Regions from separate parts of the Lysinibacillus sp. KU-BSD001 genome, predicted to be linked through region 1. Evidence: riboswitches for the same ligand, from Rfam matches in the RefSeq annotation. Region 1 holds a riboswitch; each other region holds the start of a gene.
What was found. A riboswitch is a leader RNA that binds a small molecule or an ion and turns the genes downstream of it on or off. The one in region 1 is predicted to bind cyclic di-GMP.
Positions count from the first base shown of each region.

Region 2: it holds a riboswitch for cyclic di-GMP, as region 1 does, so the genes downstream of both, AAGS61_RS14730 (NPCBM/NEW2 domain-containing protein) here and AAGS61_RS11415 (hypothetical protein) in region 1, are expected to answer to the same signal.
Region 3: it holds a riboswitch for cyclic di-GMP, as region 1 does, so the genes downstream of both, AAGS61_RS16860 (OmpL47-type beta-barrel domain-containing protein) here and AAGS61_RS11415 (hypothetical protein) in region 1, are expected to answer to the same signal.

Region 1 is NZ_JBDQZI010000006.1:204,658-209,979, reverse strand. Features, by position in the region: tRNA gene AAGS61_RS11485 (tRNA-Glu) at 1-50, shown strand, start outside; tRNA gene AAGS61_RS11480 (tRNA-Val) at 68-143, shown strand; tRNA gene AAGS61_RS11475 (tRNA-Met) at 164-240, shown strand; tRNA gene AAGS61_RS11470 (tRNA-Asp) at 244-319, shown strand; tRNA gene AAGS61_RS11465 (tRNA-Phe) at 343-418, shown strand; tRNA gene AAGS61_RS11460 (tRNA-Thr) at 431-506, shown strand; tRNA gene AAGS61_RS11455 (tRNA-Tyr) at 511-594, shown strand; tRNA gene AAGS61_RS11450 (tRNA-Trp) at 598-671, shown strand; tRNA gene AAGS61_RS11445 (tRNA-His) at 705-780, shown strand; tRNA gene AAGS61_RS11440 (tRNA-His) at 805-880, shown strand; tRNA gene AAGS61_RS11435 (tRNA-Gln) at 911-985, shown strand; tRNA gene AAGS61_RS11430 (tRNA-Gly) at 989-1,063, shown strand; tRNA gene AAGS61_RS11425 (tRNA-Cys) at 1,073-1,146, shown strand; tRNA gene AAGS61_RS11420 (tRNA-Leu) at 1,209-1,290, shown strand; cyclic di-GMP riboswitch class I at 2,478-2,564, shown strand; gene AAGS61_RS11415 (hypothetical protein) at 2,763-3,137, shown strand; gene AAGS61_RS11410 (hypothetical protein) at 3,180-3,893, shown strand; gene AAGS61_RS11405 (methyl-accepting chemotaxis protein) at 3,938-5,035, shown strand.
Region 2 is NZ_JBDQZI010000010.1:122,971-128,292, forward strand. Features, by position in the region: gene hutU (urocanate hydratase) at 1-734, shown strand, start outside; gene hutI (imidazolonepropionase) at 742-2,013, shown strand; cyclic di-GMP riboswitch class I at 2,233-2,318, shown strand; gene AAGS61_RS14730 (NPCBM/NEW2 domain-containing protein) at 2,476-5,322, shown strand, end outside.
Region 3 is NZ_JBDQZI010000013.1:106,034-111,355, forward strand. Features, by position in the region: gene AAGS61_RS16860 (OmpL47-type beta-barrel domain-containing protein) at 1-3,029, opposite strand, end outside; cyclic di-GMP riboswitch class I at 3,122-3,207, opposite strand; gene rlmH (23S rRNA (pseudouridine(1915)-N(3))-methyltransferase RlmH) at 3,617-4,096, opposite strand; gene AAGS61_RS16870 (CxxH/CxxC protein) at 4,187-4,351, opposite strand; gene AAGS61_RS16875 (S1C family serine protease) at 4,505-5,322, opposite strand, start outside.

The DNA of each region.
Region 1 (5,322 bases):
ACCGCCCTTTCACGGCGGTAACACGGGTTCGAATCCCGTACGGGTCACCATTTAAATAAACCCAGATGGAGGATTAGCTCAGCTGGGAGAGCACCTGCCTTACAAGCAGGGGGTCGGCGGTTCGAGCCCGTCATCCTCCACCATATCATTTTAATAGTATTATCGCGGGGTGGAGCAGTTCGGTAGCTCGTCGGGCTCATAACCCGAAGGTCACAGGTTCAAATCCTGTCCCCGCAACCAAAAGGTCCCGTGGTGTAGCGGTTAACATGCCTGCCTGTCACGCAGGAGATCGCCGGTTCGATCCCGGTCGGGACCGCCATTTATTTTAAATTATATTTATATGGGTCAGTAGCTCAGTTGGTAGAGCATTAGATTGAAGCTCTAAGTGTCGGCGGTTCGATTCCGTCCTGACCCACCATATTTCCAAATTGCCGGTGTAGCTCAGTTGGTAGAGCAACTGACTTGTAATCAGTAGGTCGTGGGTTCGACTCCTATCGCCGGCACCATTTTGGAGGGGTAGCGAAGTGGCTAAACGCGGCGGACTGTAAATCCGCTCCTTCGGGTTCGGCGGTTCGAATCCGTCCCCCTCCACCATTTAGGGGCATAGTTCAACGGTAGAATAGAGGTCTCCAAAACCTTTGGTGTGGGTTCGATTCCTACTGCCCCTGCCAATTTTTTATCTCAAATAATTAAGAAGAACAATGGCGGTTGTGGCGAAGTGGTTAACGCATCGGATTGTGGTTCCGACATTCGAGGGTTCGATTCCCTTCATCCGCCCCATCCTTTATCTTCATTGATATAGTGGCGATTGTGGCGAAGTGGTTAACGCATCGGATTGTGGTTCCGACATTCGAGGGTTCGATTCCCTTCAGTCGCCCCATTCTATAAAATAATAATTATAAAATATTGTTGGGGTATAGCCAAGCGGTAAGGCAACGGATTTTGATTCCGTCATGCCTAGGTTCGAATCCTAGTACCCCAGCCATTCGCGGAAGTAGTTCAGTGGTAGAACACCACCTTGCCAAGGTGGGGGTCGCGGGTTCGAACCCCGTCTTCCGCTCCAATATTCTCTGGCGGCTTAGCCAAGTGGTAAGGCACGGGTCTGCAACACCCTTATCACCGGTTCAAATCCGGTAGCCGCCTCCAGAATTTTATTGAAATCGGGTATCCGGTTTTTTTTTATCTTAATTTTACTCTAATAAAATTATGCCGGTATGGCGGAATTGGCAGACGCGCACGACTCAAAATCGTGTTCCTTCTGGAGTGTCGGTTCGACCCCGACTACCGGTATCATGAGACTGCTTGCGAATGCAGTGAAATCAACGTTTCTTACACATTGTTGTAAGGAGCGTTTTTTATTTATCTTAAATAAGATTCTTACATAAAATCATATGCGTATCCTGTCATAAACAAGGAAGGATTATTATGGTAAGGCGTAAAAACAAATAATCTACCCAGAAATTATAAATTAATAACATAACAAAAGTGATCAAAGAGATTGATTTTCAAACGGCTTTTTATTTGTTAATGATTGTCTAATCAGAAGTTTAAGATCTCAAACAATCTAGTATTCCAGAAATGAATTATTGTTTTTTTACAAAATGCTTAGAGAAAAAGAGTTTAATCCTGCATCTGCAAGAAAAAAGGAATATCAACAGTAACAATTAACACACGTTTAAAAGCCATTAGAGCATCTTTAAATTTTTGTATCGTAAACGGCACACTATAAGACGGAATAAAAGTAGTTGAGCCCTTTAAGTATGAACAATTATAAGTGCTTTTACAGCAGCCGCATTTACATTCTTTTGTGGGTGTAAGGAATTATATGTTTATGCTGTTATTGCTCGAAACAGGTATGTGTAGGAGCGAATTAGCAGGAGTTTGTGTTCAAGGTATAAGGAATGAATGTAAACTCTATATAAGAGACAAAAAACGTATAAAGAGCGGATTGTGCCTAAACTGTAGTTTCTTTTCATTTGAGTTACTAATTACCTTGTACTTTGATTTAGCACGATAGACTACCAATCCATTTGAGGTGTTTTCACTTATTGTAAAATATCTCTTCACACGTAGATATAGTAACGTCAATAATTGTGTTCGACTGTTTATTTTGGCGCATTAGCTCCTTTCATAAATTTCTTTGGTGATAATTTACTCCTCCGTAGATGATTATTTTTTATTTATAACAATGATTGTTATTGTTCTTCTCATAATATGGTAAATATAGGATATAAGTAGTGGTAAAATAATTCCACACTACCTCCTTTCTTACTCTCCTTGCCACCAGAGAAGGAGTAGAAACTACCTCTTTATATAATCTTCTAATGCTACCTTATTATTTACTTATTTCTAATTATTATCAAAAAAATACTCGAATGAGTCTAATATTCTTTAGAAAAAGTACTAGTATAGAAAAAAAATTACAAATAATTTATACTATTAACATATTAATGTGGTATTATTATGATTTTTCTTTAAATTGAAAAAGGCAAACTTGTCGAAAGATAAGGACGCAAAGCTACGAGTCTAACATCCTTCTGGATAATGATAGTCGGGTTGCCAAGATCATAAGTGATTGGTTGGCTATCCTAATTATTATAAGGGATAGTTTTTTTTTGTTTAGAAAACGTTAGGCAATAGGTGCAATCAGTCATAGTCACAGGTGGAATGCTATCTTGGTGTAGTTGTTTGAGTAGCATTCACATAAAAACATGCAAACGCTATCAATGGAAGGATAGCTAACGATAAAAAGGAGATTAGAGATGATAGTCGTTGATAAACCGAAATATAAAATGGCGATTTATGAAGCAAAAAAAGAATTACACGTTCAAATACAAGGGTTTCTGAAAGCGGAAGTTGTAGAGGAATATTTAAACGATTTGCAAGAGACATTGGCAAAAGTACCGAAACATGCGTATACATTTGTAGCGGATGGCACTTATCAATCACCTGTTCCTTCAAAGATTTCGGCAGAGCTAGGGCAAACACTCATGTTTTATGCATCACTAGGTTTCAAAGATATTGTGATTGTTAATCCACGCTCTAAAATTGCATATGTGCAAGTGCGAAATGCTTTAGAGGGAGTTAACTTCCCAGGAACAGTAGTGGATAATGTTTCGCAATTAGCAATGCGTTAGTCTTGAATGAACTATAATGACATCTTAGAGAGGAATTTTACCATGCAAACGATTGAAGCTTTATATACATATGAAATCCTTACAAAGGACCAGTCTGATTTAATTGAAAAAGCAGCAGCGTGTATCGCAAGCACATTTATTGGAGTAGATGTTGCTGGCAAATGGGTGCAAGAACCAATCATTGGGTACGCCCTAGAATTACCTTACGAAGATTTTTATCAATTTACAAAGGAATATATCGAGACAAATGCTCACCAAGGCTACTGTGCTGTTGCACTAGATGAAGAGAAAAATGTGGTAGGTGCACTGGTTGGGGATACAAATGCCCTTGAAATTATTGAAGGGGATATTTTTGACGGCACGTTTGCTGATATGAATGTAGTAATGCGTGTATTAGAGGATATCGATATTCGTTTCCTAGAAGATTATAAAAAGCGCTATGGGAAAGATATGGAAGATGGAGAAATACTGCATTTATTTTTATTAGGTGTCATTGCGGAGCATAATCGTCATGACATTGTACAAAGTTTAAGCGATATATTAATAGAAAGAGCAACAAAAGAAGGCTTACGACTTGTGTTAGGAGAAGCAACAAATCCGAAGTCCATGCGTTTGATGGAGAAGTATCATGGCATGACAAAATATGTAGACGTAGAAGGAAACTATATTGTTCATAAATACGAAAACAATGAGCGGTTAAGTCATATTCCATCGACTGTAGCAGATGGCATTTACATCATTGTAAAAGAACTTTAAAATTTCATCGTTAATACATTAGTAGAATAGGAGATTTTTTTTTCATGGAAGCGATTATGCTGGGGATTATTGTAGTTTTATTATGTACATCGTTGTATTTTGGTTACCAATATTTTTCGCTTAAACGTCATTCCGATATAACGCATGAGGTTATAAACGGAATGGGGGAATTATCAGTAGATCAAGTAACAGCGCAATTTTATTCATTCGCAAAAAATGTGAATGAAAAAGGTGAGAACCTTACGGAACATGGGGAATATGCAGCTGAGAAGGCTGATATTGTAAGGGCTGCAATCGATGAGGTAGGGAAAGGATTGAAAAAGCAATTAGTTGCTACTGAAGAGAGCTCTACTTCGATCGAAGATATGACAGAAGCGATCGAAGAACTATCTATCAGATCAAACCAAATTTCAGAGCAATCCAATACAACGTTAGAATTGACGCAAGAAGGTAACGAAAAGTTAAAAGATTCGATGGTAAAAATGGAGCAATTTAATCAAACGATTAATACAACATTTGATGCAATCAATATACTTGGGGAAAAATCGCATGAAATTGGTATGATTGTAAAAGTTATTACAGGGATTTCAGAGCAAATTAATTTATTAGCATTGAACGCAGCGATCGAAGCAGCTCGTGCAGGTGAGCACGGCAAAGGGTTTGCTGTAGTTGCTGATGAAGTGCGTAAATTAGCTGAACAATCACGTCAGTCAGCTGCTGAAGTATCGAATATTGTAAAAAATATTCAAGAAGAGACGGACAAAGTCGTCACATCAATGAATCAAGGAACAGAAGAGTTTGCACAAACGAATACAACCATTTTAGAAATTGGCACGATGTTCGAAAAAATTGTAGAAACTATAAAAATTATTGCTGATAATAATGCGAATTCATCTGCAAGTACGGAAGAATTATCGTCAAGCTCTCAGCAAATTATGTCTGCTATGAGAGACATTTCGTTCATTTCCAGGGAATCCGTTGAAATGTTTGAAGAGTTAGTTGAAATTAGCGATGATGAATTAAGTACAATGCAAAAACTAGTTCAAGAGGCACAGAGTCTTGTCGATTTACAAGATGATGCAGAAAAATTACTTTTGGCATTAAATCAAGGTGCTGAAACGGATCAAGTAAAGACAGTTTAAGAGGCTAAAAAGGCTGTATAAAGAAACGCTCAACTTTGTTGATACATACATGCCACTTTACAGATAGATGGAGAGTTCTCATTCATTTGAGAACTCTTTTTTGTTGTTTGTAGCTGAACCATTATGAACTTCAGGGCAGAGGGGCATAAATTTACATTTAATGTTCAATTTAATTAAAAATAAAATATGATATTTGTGTAATCTTATTGAGTATACCTTCATATTGTATATAATGTTGAGTAAAATTAAACTAATGGGGTTATTTCATTAAATGAGAAGGATTAATT
Region 2 (5,322 bases), on a different contig from region 1:
AAGCAGCAGGTGCGGAAACATTCGACTACGGTAATAACATCCGCGCGTACGCACAAGAAATGGGTGTAGAAAATGCCTTTGATTTCCCTGGCTTCGTACCAGCTTACATCCGTCCGCTATTCTGTGAAGGGAAAGGACCATTCCGCTGGGCAGCTTTATCAGGTGATCCAGAAGATATTTATAAAACAGATGCACTTGCAAAAGAAATGTTTGCGGATGATGAAGGATTAGTTAACTGGATTGATATGGCACAAAAAATGGTTAAATGGCAAGGGCTACCATCTCGTATTTGCTGGCTAGGCTATGGTGACCGTCACCGCTTTGCGCTTCGTGTAAACGAAATGGTAGCGAATGGTGAATTAAAAGCACCGATCGTATTTGGTCGTGATCACTTAGACTCTGGTTCGGTTGCTTCTCCAAACCGTGAAACAGAAGGTATGCGTGACGGTACAGACGCTGTATCTGACTGGCCATTACTGAACGCACTTGTGAATACAGCTGGTGGTGCTAGCTGGGTAAGTATTCACCACGGCGGTGGCGTAGGTATGGGTTACTCACAACATGCAGGGCAAGTTTTAGTAGCAGATGGCTCTCAACTAGCAGCAGACAAAATTAACCGCGTATTAGTAGCTGACCCAGGTATGGGTGTTGTACGTCATGCGGATGCTGGTTATGAGATTGCTATTCGTACGGCAAAAGAGAAGGGCGTTAATATGCCAATGTTAAAAGGATGATGCTGATATGCCATTATTAATCAAAAATGCAAATGAAATTATTACGATGCAAAGTACCGTAAATGGACCACGTACAGGCAAAGCCATGAGTGAGTTATCTATTATTGAAAATGGCAGTATTTTAGTAGAGGGCGATCGCATTATTGCGATTGGTCCTCTCGCTGAAATCAAAAAACAATTTGCCGAGCAAGTGGCACAGGCAGACGTTGTGGACGCAACGGGCAAAGTCGTCATGCCAGGACTTGTCGATTGCCATACGCACCTTGTCCATGGAGGTACACGTGAACACGAATTAAATATGCGTTTACGCGGTGCTACCTACATGGAAATTATGAATGCGGGCGGTGGTATTCACTATACAACAACCAAAACACGTGAAGCTTCTTTTGATGAATTATATGAAAAATCTTATAAAATTTTAAATCAGTTTTTAACATACGGTGTCACAACAGTTGAAGCAAAATCAGGCTACGGTCTAGATTGGGAAACAGAAAAAAAGCAGCTGGAAGTAGTAAAAAAATTACAAGAAACACATGAAATCGACCTTGTTTCTACATTCATGGGTGCCCATGCTGTACCAAGTGAATATAAAGGACGCGAAGATGATTTTGTGGATGCAGTCATTAACGAAATGCTACCGAAAGTAGCGGAGCTAGGTTTAGCAGAATTTAATGATGTTTTCTGTGAAAAAGGCGTCTTCACACCCGAACAATCTCGAAAAATTTTATTAGCTGGGAAGGACTACGGTCTAACACCAAAAATTCACGCGGACGAAATCGAACCGTATGAAGGAGCTGAACTTGCCGCGGAGCTTGGTGCCATTTCTGCAGAACACTTATTAGTAGCATCTGATGAAGGTATTGAAGCAATGGCAAAAGCCGGCACAATTGCCGTACTATTACCGGGAACAGCATTTTTCTTACGTGCCCCTTTTGCACGTGGACGACTCATGATTGATCGCGGTGTACCTGTTGCAATTTCTAGCGATTTCAATCCAGGCTCATCACCGACAATTTCTTTACCATTCATCCAAAATTTAGCTTGTATGAATATGGGGATGACAATGGAAGAAGTACTTGTTGCTACAACGATTAACGCCGCCTATGCGATTAATCGTGGTGAGAAAATTGGCTCTTTAGAAGTTGGTAAAAAAGCTGATATCTTATTACTCAATGTACCAAACTATAAACAATTGCAATATTTCTACGGCATGAACCATACAAATACAGTTATTAAAGCAGGCAAAGTCGTAGTAAAAGAAGGCGCATTTATTCGATAAGAATATTGGTTATAATTAATAGAATGGGGACACACCAATTCGTCAACGTTTAGGCGAACTGGTATGTCCCCCTTCTCTACCTACCCTATTACCTATCATTTAGTGAGTTCACTTTTTGTTCACTTAATCTCCTCGCCCATTTAACCTAATGAGCAGTAATAAATTTAGGGCTAATTGTTCTTTGGAAATAATTCTCACTATGCTATTCTTTAAGTAGAAAAATTGAATAGGCAAACCTAAAGAAATTTAGGGACGCAAAGCTATAGGGACTAAGGTTTATACAACTATGTCAGCCAGTTGCCGAAGAGTACATTCTACTTTTTGTTTAGTAAGGCACGATTAAAAACGAAGCATTTTTGTGTGGAGTTTTTTAAAGATGCCCTTATGTGAAATTAAGCTACTCTTTTTTGAGTAGCTTTTTTATGTGCTTCTTAGGAATTAAATCATCAGGAGGAATTATGTATGAAAGTTATTAAGATGGCATCCGTAGCGGCCTTGGTCTTCAATTTAGTCGGCGGCCCAATAAATGTGTTAGCGAGTGAAAGTCCGAATGGGAGCACCGTCACGACAACAGCCCAAGCTAATATGGCGACTGCTTCCATTAAGAAATTTGATTTATACGGAAAAGACATTTTAAGTGCCTACAATGACGTATTTAAAATAGCCAACACGAATATTAAATCGATTACAAACAATGGTGGAAAATATTATAGCTCTACGATTGATAAAGCAATCGATGGCGATATGAATACACACTGGGAAACAGGTAAGCCAAATAGCGCCACATTCACAAATGAAGTTGTCATTAATTTTAATGAAACGATGACATTGAATCGTATTGTTTACGCGGCTCGCCAAGAAAGTGTACGAGGGAAAGGTTTTGCCCAACAGTTTGACATCTATAGCTCCCCGACAGACACAGGTGATAATTTTACGCTCGTATCTTCAGGTGAATATACAGGTTCTACTGGCGATATTGTAGAAATTCAGTTTGCCCCTACTACGTTTAAGCGCGTAAAATTTGTCTTTAAAAAAGCAAATCAAGACTGGGCAAGTGCAGCAGAATTTCAATTTTATAAAGAAGATCCTTTAACAGAAAAAATAAACAGCCTATTTACGAACGGCTTAATGAATGAATTAAAGCCTGAATTTGCTTCATTAAGTGTTATCAATCAATTAGAGGCAGAGGCTGCTACACACCCATTAAAGGAGCAGTTACAAGTAAACTTACATATCGCAAAAGATATACTCAATAATGTCAATGTTTCGAACGAGGCAATCGTCACTGCATCACAACGAGGGAACTCGAGTACAGAAGCAAGAGAGCATCAAATTGCCAGAACCTCTTTCTCTTTAGATACATTTGGCCGATATGTCGTGCCGGGTGAGACGATTCAAGTTTTTGTGGATGCCAATGAAAATGGCGTCATGCCGAACTTAATTTTAGGACAAATAGCGGATGATAAAAACGGCTGGATTAGAAGATATTCATTAAAACCAGGGTTAAATACGATAACAGCTCCTTCCTATGACAATATGAAACCTGCCGTTGTCTATGTAGAAAACCCCGCGTTACCAAATGAGCAAGCTTATGCACCGAAAGTACGATTAGTTGGTGGTACAGCCTTCCCTGTTTACTATCACGGCAAAACGGACCCTGCAGCGTTTGAAAAAGAGTTAGAAGCATATGTGGCGAACATTAGTACAAATGACAATGACTTTGCCAGTGGCATCCCGAAAGACGTTATCTATAATGTGGCAGAGCTTGTTTCTGAAAACAATACAATTTCTACAACTGCTGCTGGTGCACTAAAAGGCATACAGGAATTAAAACCGACAGGCAAAACAGTAGCAGACACAATGAATGACTGGGAAAGCATGTGGAAAGAGTTCCAAACAATTAGCGGTTATACAGAAAACGATCGCCGCTTTAATGCAAAGTTTACTTCAAGGGTGTTTACGAAAGGACCTTATGGATGGTCTGACTGGGGATACACAGGATATAACGGTGGGAACTCCCCTAGAAGAGATGATGGCTTCTTCAAACAAATCGTAAAACCATTTGGTGTTTCTGGTAATGATGGTTGGGTTTATTTCCATGAATGGGGCCATAACATTAATAACTCCACGATGGAACACGGTGAAATCACGAACAATCTTTATTCAGTAATCATGAGAAAGAAATTCGAAAACAGTCATAACGACCGCGTAGATTGGAACACATTATACAAAAGATTTTCAGGTGAAACAGTAAACCATGGCTTCTGGACTTACTTAGGCATCCTTGAGCAAGTGCAATATTATTACGGAGAAGACAGCTATGGTAAGGCTTCTCGCATTGCTCGAACAAATCCAAATGGCGTGATGAATGGCTTAGGAAGCAACTTGCAAAGATTAGTTGTAGGTTTATCTTTAGCGACAGAAACAGACTTAACCGCATTTTTCGAAGATTGGGGCTATGTAACCGCTACAGTTAAGATGAAGGAAAAGGTAGCTCATTTACCTAAACCAAGTGTGAAATTACAATACATGCATAGTGTAGGACGAGGCTATGAAGGGGCTGGATTCTCAAACAATGCGAGTGTTACGATACACGCTCTAAAAGCAAATAAAGAAAAAAATGAGATGACCATCACATATGATATTGATGCGGCAAATAAAGATGCTGCTATGGGTTATGAAATACTTCGAGATGGCAAAGTAGTTGGCTACACAACGAGTCTGTCATTTGTCGATAAAAATGTAGATGTAACAGTTCCACATACGTATGAAATTATAGCTTATGACAAAAAATTAAATAGTTTAAAACCCGTTGAAGTGAAATCACAACAACCTGCCTTATCTGTCGAGGAGCAAGTAACGCTGAAATTACATCAACAGTATGACCCGATGGATTATGTCAAAGCAGCCTCATATGCTGGACATAATATAACAGAAGATATCGTGATCAAATCGAATAATGTCCATGTTGCTAAAAAAGGGAACTATGAAATTGTTTACGAAGTAACGAATGCTAATATTACAGCAACTAAAACAACAAAAGTGTCCGTAACAAGCGATTATGCCTATGTCTCCGATATGAATGCCAAATCGGCAAATATTCAATATGGCGATTTGAAAAAAGATACAGCAACGCCTGGCACACCGATTACACTTGTAAGACAAGGGTTAGATGCTACTTATGCAAAAGGACTTGGAACACATGCGAATTCAGAAGTTGTATATGATATCGAAGGAAAAGGCTTTGATTTCTTTGAAAGCTATATCGGCATAGACCAAAACGTAAAAGGAAAAGCCTCATCCGCCACT
Region 3 (5,322 bases), on a different contig from region 1:
ATATTAACAGATATTTCATTACCTTCTGTTGACTCACCAAAGCGAGGGCTTACAGAATGAACAATATACACATGCTCCCCGAATGATACATTAGCCAATGTAGTTGATAAAGTAGTTACTGTATTTTTCAATACTTTTTGTCCATCAATAAGTTCATACACCTTATAACTTGTTGCATATTGCACTGCTCCCCAAGTTAAAACAACGTCATTTCCATTCTGAATTTTGAATATTAAAGAACTTGGTGCAGCCATATTTGGAAACTGTAAAGGAACTGTAATTTCAGCTGTATTTGATGACTCTCCAAATAGTGACGTGAAAGATGTTACAACATAGTTGTGAGCCCCTTCTGATTGGTTCGTATAAGTTACAGTCGTTCCTGTTAACGTGCTCTTTAAAATTCTTTGACCATCGACAATTTCGTAAACTTTATAGTTCGATGCACCTGTAACAGCTGTCCACGTCAACTTAATGTCATTTCCATTAAGAATTGTATACGCTAAATTTGTTGGTGCAGGTAAATCTACTTCATTTAATGTTAAAGAAGCTTTACTACCTTCTACTGATTCTCCAAAACGGTTACTTACAGAATGTATTTCATAGGTATATTCACCTGGTGCCATCTTTGTATAGTTAATAGTCGTTCCAGTAACAGTATTTTTCAAAACCTTTTTTCCATCAATTATTTGATACACTTTATAGCTTGTCGCGTTTTCTACAGCATCCCAATTTAAAGTGAAGTCCGAAGTATTTTTAATAATATACGTTAAGTTTGCCGGCGGACTCATTTGAGGAAATTCAATTTTGAAAGAAATTTTCGCACTTTCCGCTGACTCTCCAAAACGGCTAGAAAAAGCGTAAATTTCATAGTTGTAATCACCTGCTGGCAAATACGTGTACGTTGCACTTGTATTAGTTACTGTACTTTTTAATACTTTTTGTCCATTAATAATTTGATATACTTTATAGCTTGTTGCATTTGTAACAGTATCCCATTTTAATGTAATATCATTAATGTTAGCTGCTGTATATGTCGGATTCGTTGGTGCTGCCATTACAACAGGCTCTAGCGTTACAGAAATTGAAATCCCTTCTGCCGACTCACCAAAACGACTACTTACAGAATAAATTTCGTACGCATAGTCCCCCGATGAAGAGTTTGCATATGTAACACTTGTTGTCGTTACTGTACTCTTTAATACTTTTTGTCCATTAATAATTTGATACACTTTATAGCTTGTCGCATTTGTAGCAGCGTCCCATTTTAAAACAATGTCATTTCCGTTCGCAATTGTATACGTAACATTGCTTGGCGGTGTCATCACAACTTCTTCGATAATTACATTTACTCGGCTACCTTCTATCGACTCACCGAAACGACTACTTACAGAATGAACTTCATATACGGACTCCCCACTAGGAATATTCGTATAAGTTGCACTCGTCCCTGTTACTGTACTCTTTAATATTTTTTGACCATCGATAATTTGATATACTTTATAGCTTGTCGCATTTGCAGCAGCGTTCCATTTTAACGTAACATCATTAAGATTTGCAATTGTATATGTTACGTTTGATGGGGGAAGCATCGTTACCGATTCTACAGTTACCGTTATTTGACTTCCTTCTGCTGATTCCCCAAAGCGGCTACTTACAGAATAAACTTCATATACGGATTCCCCACCAGGGATATTCGTATAAGTTACACTCGTCCCTGTTACTGTACTCTTTAATATTTTTTGACCATCGATAATTTGATATACTTTATAGCTTGTCGCATTTGCAGCAACGTTCCATTTTAACGTAACATCATTAAGATTTGCAATTGTATATGTTACGTTTGATGGGGGAAGCATCGTTACCGATTCTACAGTTACCGTTATTTGACTTCCTTCTGCTGATTCCCCAAAGCGGCTACTTACAGAATAAACTTCATATACGGATTCCCCACCAGGGATATTCATATAAGTTACACTCGTCCCTGTTACTGTACTCTTTAATATTTTTTGACCATCAATAATTTGATATACTTTATAGCTTGTCGCATTTGCAGCAGCGTTCCATTTTAACGTAACATCATTAAGATTTGCAATTGTATGCGTTACGTTTGATGGAGGAAGCATTGTTAGTGATCCTATAGTCACCGTTATTTGACTTCCTTCTGCCGATTCTCCAAAACGGCTACTTACAGAATGAACTTCATATACGGATTCCCCACTTGGAGTGTTCGTATAGGTAACACTCAATCCTGTTACTGTACTCTTTAATATTTTTTGACCATCAACAATTTGATATACGTTATAACCTGTTGCATTTGTAGAAGCAGACCATTTTAACGTTATGTCATTGACATTTGCAATTGTATACGTCAAATTCGTTGGTGCTACCATTTCTGGATGAACACTTGTTGCGCTTACAGTATTAGAAATTGGCGACTCTCCATATTTAGAGTTAAATGACGAAACCGCGTACGTGAAGTCTCCTTCTGGAGCATTTGAAATCGTATACGTTTTACCTTTTACTGTAGTAACTAAAGTGTTCTCACCATTTAGTCCAATTTGGTACACTTTATACTCTTCCGCATACTGAGAAGTCGTCCAGCTCAAGTTAATGTCATTTACGTTTTGTAAAGTGTACGTAAGTGTTGGTGCTGCCATCGTTGGATAAACGACATTCACTGTGATAGGTTCACCAGGACCAGACTCTCCATTAGCACTTAATGTTGAAACAACATATGTGTAAGATCCTTCTGGAAGGTCATTAATCGTGTAATTGTTCGTAGTAACTGTACCATGTGATATTAATTGACCTTCTGTAATTTCATATATTTTATAGCCAGTGGCACTGACTACCGAACTCCAAGTAAGCTTCACATCATCTGCTGTGATATGTTGGTAAGCAAGGTTACTTGGCGGCAGAATGCTATTATCTGTTGCTCCCAAAACATTTTTCATTGGAAACAAGAATATTTGCAAAATTAACACAAATGCTATTAATACCGAAATTTTACTTGATACACTTTTACCCATGTTCTTTACCCTACCTTTCAGTAGTGAATTAGGAAAAACGCGCATAAAAATAAGCCTCTTAACAAGGCTCAAATAAAAGGACTCTGAATCCTTGCGGTAACCGGCTGCCATCCACATAGCGTGGTCCAGGCCCTTGGCTTTGCGTCTCACGATTTCTCGTGGTTTGCCTTTTTCACTTGGTTATTTTATATGTTACAAGGCTATCATAATACCAAATCCACATACACGAAACTACCTTTATACCTATCTATATCTATTTTTCCCTATCTCTATCTATCTTTAATTTACTCTAATATAGTTTAATGGTCATACATAAATATTGATAAATTCCTAATACAACAATTGGTTGAAGCTGCAATGAGTATTTAGATACGCTTTATGATTTAAATACGGAACTTTATAATGTAATTTAAGTTACTCTAAAAAATTATTTAATTTCATAGGGAAAAATGGAAAAATTCCCGAAGATCCTCAAACAATTCAACTCCAATTAGCAAATAAAGCACCTAATTAAAATAAAAAACTGTACCTTGTTATAATCACTTAAATTATAACGAGGTACAGTTCATATATTGTAAAAACTTCATTTACTTATGGTAAGGTTCCCCCTTAATAATCCTAAAACTCCGATAAATCTGTTCGACCAACACAAGCTTCATTAGTTGGTGGGGGAGGGTCATTTTGCCAAAGCATAGTTTTTCGTCAGCGCGTTTTAATACATCGTCATGTAGACCGAGTGAGCCACCGATGATGAAGGCGACTTTGCTTTTGCCGTATGTCATAAGTGCATCGAGATCGGCTGCCATTTGTTCGCTCGTTTTCATTTTGCCATCTAACGCAAGTGCGATGACATATGTACCGTCATTGACTTTTGCTAGAATACGCTCGCCTTCCTTTTTCTTTACCTGCTCCATCTCTGCATCTGATAATTGCTCGGGTGCCTTCTCGTCTGGCACTTCTACAAAATCGAGTTTCGCATAGCTAGAAAGACGTTTCGCATATTCATCAATTCCCATTTTTAAATACTTCTCTTTTAATTTTCCAACTGATATGATGGTAATATTCACAACTTATCCACCTTTACATTTCATTTACAAACACGTTATCCACAAAAGTTATCCACATATCCACAGACATTTTCTATATATTGTGTAAAGTTATTTACTTGATACAATATATGTTGCATGCTCTTCACAGTAAGCACATTTTGTGGATAACTTTTCCGCATCTAATATTTTTTCCATAATTGGAAAGTCTTCGGTCTCTGCTACGAACATGTCTAACGCATGATCTATATGGGTTTCACAGCTATATTTTTTCATTATTTTCTTCCTCCAATAGTTTGAAATTTCCACAAACTTATTCACAATTTTCTCGGAATTATCCACAACCATTGTAACAAACAAAAAACAAGTAGGAAAGAAAAGCCTTTCTTTCACTACTTGCTGTGAAAAGTTTTATTCAGTTATCCACAGTTATGTCGTACTTTCTTTTAATACTAAGTTTAATTCAACTACTTTTCCTGCGCGATATACTTTGACACTTAATGTATCGCCAATGTTTGTTTTTGTATATAAGTGCTGGCGAAGATCGATGCTGTTCTCAATTGGTTGACCGTCCATTTCAAAAATGACATCATATTGTTTCATCCCCGCTTGATCGGCTGCAGAGCCTTCTACCACTTCAGCGACAACTACACCTGTTGTAATCCCTTCAGGTAATTGTAATGTTTGCGCTTGATAAAATGCTGGCACATCGGTTAAATCCATTAATGAAATACCCATTGCTGGACGTTTTACCTGACCGTTCGTTTCAAGCTGCTGAATGACTGGGATAACGGTATTAATTGGAATAGCAAATCCTAAACCTTCAACCGATTCTGCTGCAATTTTCATGGAGTTAATACCGATTAAATCACCGTTAATATTCACTAAGGCACCACCTGAGTTACCCCCGTTAATGGCTGCATCTGTCTGCAGTACTTCAGATTGCCAGTCTTCTGTACCATCGCCATTTAAGTCCACTGGTACTGCGCGGTCTGTACCCGAAATAACCCCAACAGTTACCGAACCATAAAAATCTAAACCAAGCGGATTCCCGATAGCGATCACCGTTTCCCCTTGTTTTAATACATCGGAATCACCAAATTTTGCGACGGTTTTAATACCATCTGCTTTCACTTTAATGACCGCTAAATCGGTCCAAATGTCGCCTCCAACTAACGTTGCCTCTTTTTTCGAGCCATCTGCTAATGTAATTTCTAGCTTTTCTGCCTTTTCAATCACATGGTGGT